DNA from 3 places in the Labrenzia sp. CP4 genome. Region 1 is predicted to be linked to each of the others. Evidence: riboswitches for the same ligand, from Rfam matches in the RefSeq annotation. Region 1 holds a riboswitch; each other region holds the start of a gene.
What was found. A riboswitch is a leader RNA that binds a small molecule or an ion and turns the genes downstream of it on or off. The one in region 1 is predicted to bind cobalamin.
Positions count from the first base shown of each region.

Region 2: another riboswitch for cobalamin. It lies ahead of ACP90_RS28230 (hypothetical protein); the one in region 1 lies ahead of cobU (bifunctional adenosylcobinamide kinase/adenosylcobinamide-phosphate guanylyltransferase).
Region 3: another riboswitch for cobalamin. It lies ahead of ACP90_RS10895 (energy-coupling factor ABC transporter permease); the one in region 1 lies ahead of cobU (bifunctional adenosylcobinamide kinase/adenosylcobinamide-phosphate guanylyltransferase).

Region 1 covers NZ_CP011927.1:3,314,147-3,317,414, forward strand. The annotation lists gene cobN (cobaltochelatase subunit CobN) at 1-13, opposite strand, end outside; gene cobW (cobalamin biosynthesis protein CobW) at 48-1,163, opposite strand; gene cobU (bifunctional adenosylcobinamide kinase/adenosylcobinamide-phosphate guanylyltransferase) at 1,160-1,711, opposite strand; cobalamin riboswitch at 1,744-1,962, opposite strand; tRNA gene ACP90_RS15365 (tRNA-Asn) at 2,298-2,373, shown strand; gene ACP90_RS15370 (cupin-like domain-containing protein) at 2,739-3,268, shown strand, end outside.
Region 2 covers NZ_CP011927.1:2,531,168-2,534,435, reverse strand. The annotation lists gene ACP90_RS11765 (ABC transporter substrate-binding protein) at 1-220, opposite strand, end outside; gene ACP90_RS11760 (ABC transporter ATP-binding protein) at 238-1,011, opposite strand; gene ACP90_RS11755 (DUF1636 family protein) at 1,008-1,412, opposite strand; gene ACP90_RS28230 (hypothetical protein) at 1,402-1,680, opposite strand; cobalamin riboswitch at 1,787-2,000, opposite strand; gene ACP90_RS11750 (S9 family peptidase) at 2,144-3,268, shown strand, end outside.
Region 3 covers NZ_CP011927.1:2,346,335-2,349,602, forward strand. The annotation lists gene ACP90_RS10880 (EAL domain-containing protein) at 1-335, shown strand, start outside; gene aroQ (gamma subclass chorismate mutase AroQ) at 371-895, opposite strand; gene ACP90_RS10890 (hypothetical protein) at 946-1,179, opposite strand; cobalamin riboswitch at 1,504-1,715, shown strand; gene ACP90_RS10895 (energy-coupling factor ABC transporter permease) at 1,769-2,446, shown strand; gene ACP90_RS10900 (YHS domain-containing (seleno)protein) at 2,537-3,022, opposite strand; gene ACP90_RS10905 (hypothetical protein) at 3,205-3,268, opposite strand, start outside.

The DNA of each region.
Region 1 (3,268 bases):
CGAGAATGTGCATGCTTGGTCTTTATTTCCAGCTTCTATCCAGCGTGTCAGGCAGCAGCCGTCAATTCACCCAGCAGGCCACGAACCGCAGTCAGGTCGAGGCCTTTCAAACCGATCACGACCAGTCTGCCGCTGCTCTCGGCGCCGGCGGCGAACCAGGTTTCGACACGCGGTCCGACAGCTTGAACCATTGCAGGCGCTGCCTTGCCCTCGATTTTTACAGCCCCCTTGATACGCAGGACGCCTTTTTGCGCCATGGCTTCCAGAACCTTTGCCTCTGCATCTTTCAGGCTGGCGAAAGACGAGACTGCCAGCACGTGACTTTCAAAATCGTCGTGATGGTGATGATCGTGATGATGGTCGTCATGGTGATGATCATGATCATCATCATCGTGATCGTGGTCGTGGTCATCATGATGGTGGTGATGCTCGTGCCGATCAGCCATGTCGTCTTCGGCAGCAGAGCCCCTGCCGAGCAGAACTTCAATCGGAAGCGTGCCTTTTTCGGATGTCACCACATGAACCGCCGGACGAACATCGGCGGCGATTTTCTCATGCACCTGCTTCAAGGCGTCTTCAGAGACGAGATCAGCCTTGTTCAGAACGACGAGGTCTGCGCAACGCAATTGGTCGTGGAAGAGTTCTTCAACCGGACTGTCATGATCAAGAGCTTCGTCGGCGGCACGCTGCGCGGCAAGTGCATCTTCATCAAGTGCGATCCGGCCTTCGGCGAGTGCAGCAGCATCCAGCACCGTGACAACACCATCTACCGTTACCTTCGGCTTGACGCTCGGCCAGGAGAAGGCCCGAACGAGCGGCTGCGGCAGAGCCAGGCCGGAGGTTTCGATAACGATATGCTCCGGCGGATTGTCCCGCGCGAGCAGCATTTCCATGGTCGGCAGGAAATCGTCGGCAACGGTGCAACATATGCAGCCATTGGTAAGCTCAACCACCTCTTCCGCGGCGCAATCGGGATCAGCGCATCCATTCACCAGGGATCCGTCGAAGCCCATGTCCCCAAACTCGTTGACGATAAGGGCAATGCGTTTGCCATTGGCATTGGTAAGCAAATTGCGGATCAGCGTGGTCTTGCCTGCTCCGAGAAACCCAGTGACGATCGTTGCCGGAATTTTTGCGCCCGGCTGCAGGGATGAAGTGGTCATAATTTGATATCCGGTTGTGATGTGGGTTTCAAAAGTATCGGCAGGCCCGCAGCAACGAAGACGACCTGTTGGCACCTATGCGCCATATCCTGGTTCAGTCGTCCCTGCACATCGCGGAACGACCTCGACAGACGGTTCTCCGGCACGATCCCCATACCAACTTCGTTGGAAACGAAAACGCACGGCCCCTGAAGATCCTTCAGAACCGCGCAAAGCCGCGCCGTTTCGGCGGGGATGTCCTTGTCTGCAAACAGCAGGTTCGACAGCCACAGGGTCAGGCAGTCAACAAGAACCACCCGGTCTTGCCTGCATTCGTTTTCAAGCACGGCCGCAAGTTCGAGCTGTTCTTCCACGGTGAGCCAGGACGGGCCACGTTGATCTTTATGAGCGGCGATCCGGCTGGCCATTTCATCGTCGTGGGCAGCACCAGTCGCGACATAGATTTTTTGCAGACCGGTTTCATGGACAAGCTTTTCCGCGAACCGGCTTTTTCCGGAGCGGGCACCGCCGAGGACCAGCGTCGTCCTCTCGCCGTTTGAATGCGTCATTCCTTCTCCCAGCCGTCCGCCCGACAGCGCCATAGGGTTGACAATGTGACGGCCGGTCTCCTGGCTTGCGGCTCAGCGCGGTCTGTACCCCTTCCCGGCCCCATCAGGACGCCAGTGGTTTTCGTACAGCCACTCACCGCTCACAGTTGCGGGGGCAGCTCCGGATCTGGACTTGAAAAAGACCGCACCGGATTCCCGTTTCATCCGGATCAGGCAAGGCCTTTTCCGGAACCGTCGGTTTCTTCCTAAACGTATCTTGAGGCCGACACAAGCAGCAGAAAGTCGCTGACGACTAACCTTGAAAATCGGCCAGGCAGTCAACACGGACGCCTTATTGCGACAAAGTCAGAAAAAGGCACAGCCGATTTAGCCTGCCCGGGGTGTTCCAATCGTCGCGAAACGTAGGGTTTTCCAAGCTCGACAGAACGCCTAGCCATCTGAAATATATCGAGTTTTCCACACTGAGATCAAAAAAAATGACGGCTTGATGAAAAAAACGCCCTCGGGGGCTTGGCAAACGGATCAAGCCTTTGATATACGCATCTCCATCGACGGGGCGGCAACGCGCTGGCCCCGAGCGTGGTGATCCCCAGTAGCTCAGTTGGTAGAGCAAGCGACTGTTAATCGCTGGGTCGCTGGTTCGAGTCCGGCCTGGGGAGCCATCACCACCTCTTCTTAATCCTCCCGAATGCTGCATTTCTGAAGACTGGAACACTGTTCAGTGTCCGGATTGATCTTATTCACATGCGATCTTGCAGCAATCTGCACCGCCTCAAAAATAGACAGCCATTTGATGCGAGCGCGTCTTTCGCAGCAGTAACGTTCCGCACCATCTTCCTAAACAACATTTCCTGGCTACGTTTATAACGAAGATCGCGCCTCCAGTGGCTCTGCGTTGTTGAATAGCGCTTCTTGATAAAGCTCCAGGTTGCTCCTATCGTGATTTTTCCAAAGGGAGCATCATGGAAAATCGCAGCTAAATCCAGCGCCCCCGAACCCGCAAATCTTCAAATGCGTGGTACCTTTTATGAGCGGCGACAACACACACACCATTGCCACCGTAACCGCAGCACCAGGTTATGCCGAATTTCTTGAAGCCTACTGCGACAAGGAACAGCCCCTGCTGATAAAGGGACTAGCGAAAAACTGGCCCGCGCGGGAAAGGTGGCAATCCGGCCGATTACGAGCAGTACTCCATACACTGCCAAAGGTCCGCGACAGAGGTGTCTTTTTCGTCAGCCGCTCCCCCGTACTCGAACAAGATATCGAGATGCCGGATTTCCTGAAGGAGATCCTCGCGTCCGATCGGATAATGCAAGACTCCGTTGCCTGGAGATTCTGGATCAACAGCAGGAACAACCGGACAGAGTTCCACTACGATACCAACGCCGAGAATGTCATTACAGTTCAGGTGAAGGGCCGTAAGGAATGGGTACTGGTTTCGCCCGAAACACCGTTACCGTGCTACCCGTTCACCAACTTCTCTCTACTGAAAGACGAAGAGCGATTGCTGCGGAACAAGCGATTCTACAAATTCGATCTGGAGGAAGGTGATCT
Region 2 (3,268 bases), 780 kb from region 1:
CCGCGTCCAGCGTCTTCCAGCCTGAAATGCCGGTATATCCAACCATGCGGTCGCGCAGGCCCAGTACCAGCATCATCTCGGTCAGGTTGACGTCATTCGAAACGGCTGCTTTGGGCGGCGTGTCGAAGGTCACTGTGCGGTTGCAGCTTTCCACGGTCGTTTGCGCAATTGCCGGTACAGACAGAAAGGCGAGCACGAGGCTCAGGGCAATCTTTTTCATTTTAAGTCTCCAGAAATTCAAAGATGGAAGGTCAGGTAGCGCTCGCGGCTGGCAGACAGTTGCTCCAGACGGACCTGTACCGAATAGGCTTGCTCAATGTTGCCGGGGGTCAGCACCGTCTCCGGCATTCCCTGGGCAACCAGTCGGCCCTCATGCAACAGCAAGACCTTGTCGCAGACACGGCTTGCCAGGTTGAGGTCGTGCAGGCTGGTGACAATGGTAATGTCCAGATCGGCAATCAGCTCGACGATCTCGAGCTGATGACGGATGTCCAGATGGTTCGTCGGCTCATCCAGCACCAGAAGCCTTGGTTCTTGCGCCAGCGCCCGGGCCACCATCACCCGTTGCCTTTCCCCCCCTGACAATGTGCCGAAGGCTCTTTTTGCATAGGACAGCAGATCCATTTTCCCGAGACAGTCATCGACGATCTCGGCGTCCCGCTTGCCTGCGCCGGCAATACCGGTTGCATGGGGACGCCGACCGAGTGTGACGATCTCGCGCACGGACAAGGCAAAGTCGGTCGGCTGCTCCTGAAGCACGGCGGCGATCGTTTTGGCAGCCTCCCTGGCACTGATGTGCCAGAGGTCCGTGCCATCCAGAAGGATTTCGCCCGTTTTCGGTTTCAGGAAGCGATAGAGCAGCCGCAACAGGGTGGATTTGCCGGCACCATTGGCGCCGGCAATTCCAAGAACCTCACCGGCAGGCAGATCGAAGCTGAGCGGATGCAGAATGGTTTTGCCCTGCCCCGTCTTCCAGCTGACCTCCCGGACAAACAGATCGACCCCCGTCATGAGAACGCCGTCGCGTCTGCTTCCGAAACGATCATCGCTGCCGGAAGCCGGCCTTGCGATGCGCTCCAGCGCTTGCCGTGGCTTTCCTCGGTCACCTCGCATCCATTTTCAATCTGGCGATACCGATTGGCGTAGTCGACAAGGTCATCGATGTCCGTATCGTCCTCAATGTCCCCAAAGAGGTAGATCGCCTTGTCGGTGGCCTTGAATGCCAGCGTGCAAGGTCTCGAACAGCTCTCCATGTCGGCTGTTCCACTGATTTCGAATTCGTCTCCAACAACAGGCACTGCCTGTGCCATTGCACTCTTCAGCTTGCAGATCAGCCCATATCCGGGATGGCAAGTCTGCCCATTGTGACGACAGGTCGTGCAAACAAATATCTTGTGCGGATCATTGCCCATGACGCGCCTCCACGGCTTCTGCCAGTGAACCGACAGGAGGCTGCGGAAAAGCAAAGGCATTGCTTTCCTCGTTGCACTGGGCACGGCCGGATCGGGTACGTTTGGCACAATCATCATGTAATGTTATTACATTACCTATGTTCTTGCTGACAACAGATTTTTGCAGCCCATCCGGAACCATCGCGCGTGCTGCGCGCGTCGCCAGCGGATCAGCCTCGGTCAGGAGGTTGGCAAGTCTTGAGAATTCAGCAGAAAATTTCCGGTTCATATCGCCCTCCGCGATTTCGCGGGGCAGTCAGGAACCGAATGTGCAACTTTGCCGGCAGGTGCCGATTGGCCATGTCACTCACTCCTCCGGGGCACCCCGCCCGGGTTAAGGTTTAAGGTGAAATGGCAGGTCTCCTGACTTGCGGGTCATTGCTTGCCTGATCCTTCCCGGGGTCTCCCCAGTGGCGCTTTCAGGTTTGCTCACCGCTCACAGTTGCGGGGGCAGTCACGGATTTGCAGCCTTTCGGGCTCGTCGCACCGTGTTCCCTTTTAATCCCGGTCCGGAGTTCGGAGTCGGGAACCATCTCTTCCTAAGTGCGCGAACGCCTGAAAAATGTCAAAGACTTTTGCGGGTCGCCGCTCTTGTCTGAAAGCACGACAGGATTGCCTGCAAGCGGAAACGCCCAGCCGCCTCGGCAGGATTGACCCTTGCCTTCAAGGCTCAAAAATCTTACCTCCGATCCATGAAACAGGATGCCCTTCCCCCGCGCGCCGCAGCGCGCCCCCTCACCCTTGAGACCCACGGCATTACCCGCCAGGACGACTTCGCCTGGCTGAGGGCGGACAACTGGCAGGAGGTCATGAAGGACCCGTCCGTGCTGGATGCCGACATCCGCAGCTATCTGGAAGCGGAAAATGCCTATCACGAAGCGCAGATGGCACCGACGAAGGCTCTGCAGGAGAAGCTTTTTGCGGAGATGCGCGGCCGCATCAAGGAAGACGACAGCTCGGTTCCTGCGCCCGACGGGCCCTTCGCTTACGGCCTCAAGTATGAAACCGGCGGCCAGCAACCGGTTTTCTTTCGCACCCCGCGTGACGGTGGCGCGGAAACGGTTCTTCTCCATGGCGACAAGGAAGCCGAAGGAACGGCATATTTCCGGATCGGCGGCGTCAGCCAGTCGACGGATCACAAGCTCATCGCCTGGGCCTATGACGACAAGGGCTCGGAATATTATTCACTGAAGCTGCGCGACGCCCAGTCTGCCAAGGATTTCGACTACGCCATCGAGGACACGGGCGGCGGCGGCGTCTTCTCGGAAGACAGCCGCTATGTCTTCTACGTTCGCCTCGACGCCAACCACCGGCCCTCGAAACTCTTCCGTCACGAAGTCGGTTCCGACCCTGCGAGCGACGTTCTCGTCTACGAGGAAAAGGATGCCGGCTTCTTCATGGGAGTCGGCAAGACCCAGTCCGGCGACACCATCGTCATCGACATTCACGATCACGAGACGTCCGAAGTCTGGATGATCCCGGCCACCGACCCGACCGCCGAACCGGTGCTTGTCGCAGAGCGCGAGACCGGTATCGAGTATTCCATCGACGATCACGGCGACACACTCTACATCCTGACCAACGCAGGCGGCGCCGAGGACTTCATGATCGTCACTGCGCCGAAAGGCAATCCCGGCCGCGAAAACTGGTCCGATCTTGTGCCCCACAAGGCAGGATGCCTGATCCTGTCGCATTGCGTCTACAAGTCCTTCATGACGCGGCTGGAGCGCGAAGACGGCTTGCCGCGCATCGTGATCCGCCGGCTTGCAGACAACATCGAGCACTCCATCGCCTTCGACGAGGAAGCCTATTCGCTC
Region 3 (3,268 bases), 970 kb from region 1:
TCGGCACAGGCTATTCCTCGCTGCACAGTCTCGCGAGCATGCCGTTCGACACGCTGAAGATCGACCGGTCCTTCATCATGGACATTGCCAATTGTGAGGATCGACGGACCATCGTCGAGCTGATCCTGATGCTGGCGAGGCAGCTCAATCTCAACACAGTTTCCGAAGGGGTCGAGACCCAGTTGCAGATGGATTACATCAATCTGTGGGGCGGGACGCTCGGCCAGGGCTACTTGTGGAGCCCGGCGGTGCCGTTTAGCGAGTTCTCGCGAATGGTCATGAAGCGAGAAGAAGTGGCGACTGTGGCCGAGCCCTGGAGGCAGGCAGCCTCCTGAACTCCGATGAGGGATGTCCTGATGGCCGTATGTGTCTAGTCGTGTACGTCGACCAGACCTTCAAACAGAGCGCTCTTTGATCCGTCGGACAGGCATTCCACGGTCAGCGCCTCCGTGAAGGCCTGCTGGTCAGAGGCCTCGACGGGGCTTTCTGCGAGTAGCGTCAGGATCTCGTTGCCGAGGCGCAACAGCTCCGGACGGACATCCTTGATCAGGTCGGGTACGTTCTGCGGACGAGCTTCGCCGCTCTCCCAGCGTTCGATCCAGCAGGTTTGAATGTCCTTGGCCGCATCTATCTGCGCCTGGAAAAACAAGGTGACATTGTCAGCCGACAGGCCGTTTTCGACTGCCTTTTCGCGGGCAGCATCCAGCACCACCTTTTCCCTCGGCAGATCCTCGACAGGTTTGTCGTTATCCGCTTTCCAGGCTGCAACCGACTGCATGAACGACAGACGTTCGTTGATGGCGCCGAACAGCTTGTCAGGTGCCGCCCAGCCAGGAGTGACGGTGGCAGCAAGGAGAGATACCGCGAGAGCGGTCAGGGGAATCGATTTCAACATGGCCGAAGACTTTCACAGGTCACCGCCTGCGGCAAGTCTTTGGTTGTGGTCTACTTCTTTTCAACCGAGCGGCTGATCTCGGTGATCACGCCGAATGCCACGGCGGCCATGATCTTCAATAGTCCGCTGTCCAGCGCCTGTTCGCGTGTCAAATTGCCAAGGAAAAAACCCGGTCTTGGTTCAGTGACTGCACCAAGAGTTACGCCGGCAAGAAGTGCCAGCTGAATGCAGCCAAGGAAAAAGACGACACCAGCGATAAGCGTTCCCAATTTGGTAAAGGGCATTGCAAACTCTCATGATGTGCTTTGTATGCGAGTGAAGTTATCTTTCGTTAGGGTTTCTGCAAGTAAAAATCACAATTACCCTAAATACAGAAAAGTTTAATAAACAAAGGTTTTGATTTTCATCTTTGATTGGATGCTTCAAAGGTCAGATTTTTCAGGTGGCTGACGCAATTTCCTGAAGAAGTTTTTTGAGATCTGAAGCTTGTAGGTGATGCTGATCCGGTTGATTTGGAAGGGGATCTTCAGGCGGCAAAATTTCGGTGCAATGTCGTATTCAGACCGAATATGGCGAAAATTCGCTTGCAGAATATCGCCAATCCTTGCAAATCTAGACGATGCGATGGTTTCGCCCGAACAAGCGTAAGGGCGGATGAAATGGGAACACGGTGAGGCGTACCCAACAGGGACCAATACCGTGGCTGCCCCCGCAACTGTATGCGACGAGCAAAGCCCTTCAAGCCACTGGAGCGATCCGGGAAGGCGGGCAGCGCAGAGACTCGCGAGCCAGGAAACCTGCCATCCAGCGGTCCCATCGGGGCCGGTTCACACCATCTGCTCGCGCACGGAGGGTGCGCAAAGGAGAAATGACATGCATATCGAACCGGGCATCGTCGACGGTGCCAAAATCGTACTCAGCTACGGTACCGCGGCTGCTTCCTTCGGCCTTCTGGGCAAAATGGCTCTCGACACGATCCGCAAAAGCGGCGTTCTCAGCCTTGCCGTCCGCTCCGTCATCACAACGGTTGCCGTATTCTGCTTCTTCGAAATCCTGCCGCATTACCCGGTCGGTGTTTCCGAAGTGCACTTTATCCTGGGCTCCACCCTGTTCCTGATGTTCGGCGCTGGTCCGGCAGCAATCGGCCTTGCTGCAGGCCTTCTGCTCCAGGGGACGCTGGTTGCTCCTTTCGACCTGCCGCAGTACGGCATCAACGTCACCACGCTGCTCGTGCCGCTGTGGGCTGTCAGCATGCTGGCAAACCGCATCATTCCGGAAAAGACCGCCTATGTTGACGTTTCCTACGTTCAGGCACTGGCTCTTTCCACCACGTTCCAGGCCGGTATCGTTGGCTGGGTTGCTTTCTGGGCATTCTACGGCCAGGGCTTCGGTGCCGAGAACATGGCTTCCGTCGGTTCCTTCGGCTTTGCCTACATGCTGGTGATCCTGGGCGAGCCGCTGGCTGATCTGGCTGTTCTGGCCGCTGCCAAGACACTGGCACCGCTGACCCGGAACCTTGCTTTCGAAAATCGGCTGCACAACGCGGCTTAAGTCTTCGGGCTTTTGCCGAAATCAAGTCACGAAGGGCGGCCCTGGGGCCGCCCTTATTGTTTGTCGTTCCGACGCCTTGACAACGAACAATCAGAGCTTCGTTGCCTCGGTGGAGCGGATCTTCTTCCAGTTGGCTTCCGCCTTGGCGATCGTGCCGGACTGGTCTTTCTGGAACTCGCGGAAGATGGCCTCGTTCAGGAACAGATAAAGCTTGCCGTCTACAACAGCCGCGAACTGCGGATCGCCGTCGAACTTCTTGCCGACTGAAACACCGAAGGTGCAGAAGCCGCCGTTTTGCGGCAGGTACTGATCCGGATGCGCGGTGAAGGCATCCATGGCTTCCTGGGATGCGAAGTAATAGGCAACACCGTCGTGGACGGCCGTATATTGCGCGGTTCCGTCAATCCGGTTGCCCAGGCTGACAAAGGCCACGGGATCGACACCATGAAGACCGAGCGGGCTGCCGGCGGCCGTCAGGCCACTGGAGGTGTTGTATTCGTCCGCGGCCATTGCCGGGGCAGAGAGAGCGGCAAGAGACAGCAGCGTGGCGGCAATGGCGGATTTCATCAAGGACATGTTCTACTCCTGAAAGGGTTTGAAGGTTGAAGACCGGATTTGCTCCGGTGTCTCTACCTTGCGTCCGAAGCTCAGGCGTCTCCATGTTCGCAAGTTCCCGAGGATTTGCAGATCGTCCGGATTGCAGCTCAAAAAAAGACACCGGCGTGAGGGCCGGTGTCATTGTGCGTTGACGGGGGCTGTCAAGCGGCCTGAGCAACCGTTTCCTGCGGTTTGGCAAGGCTGACCACTGTCAGAACGGCAATG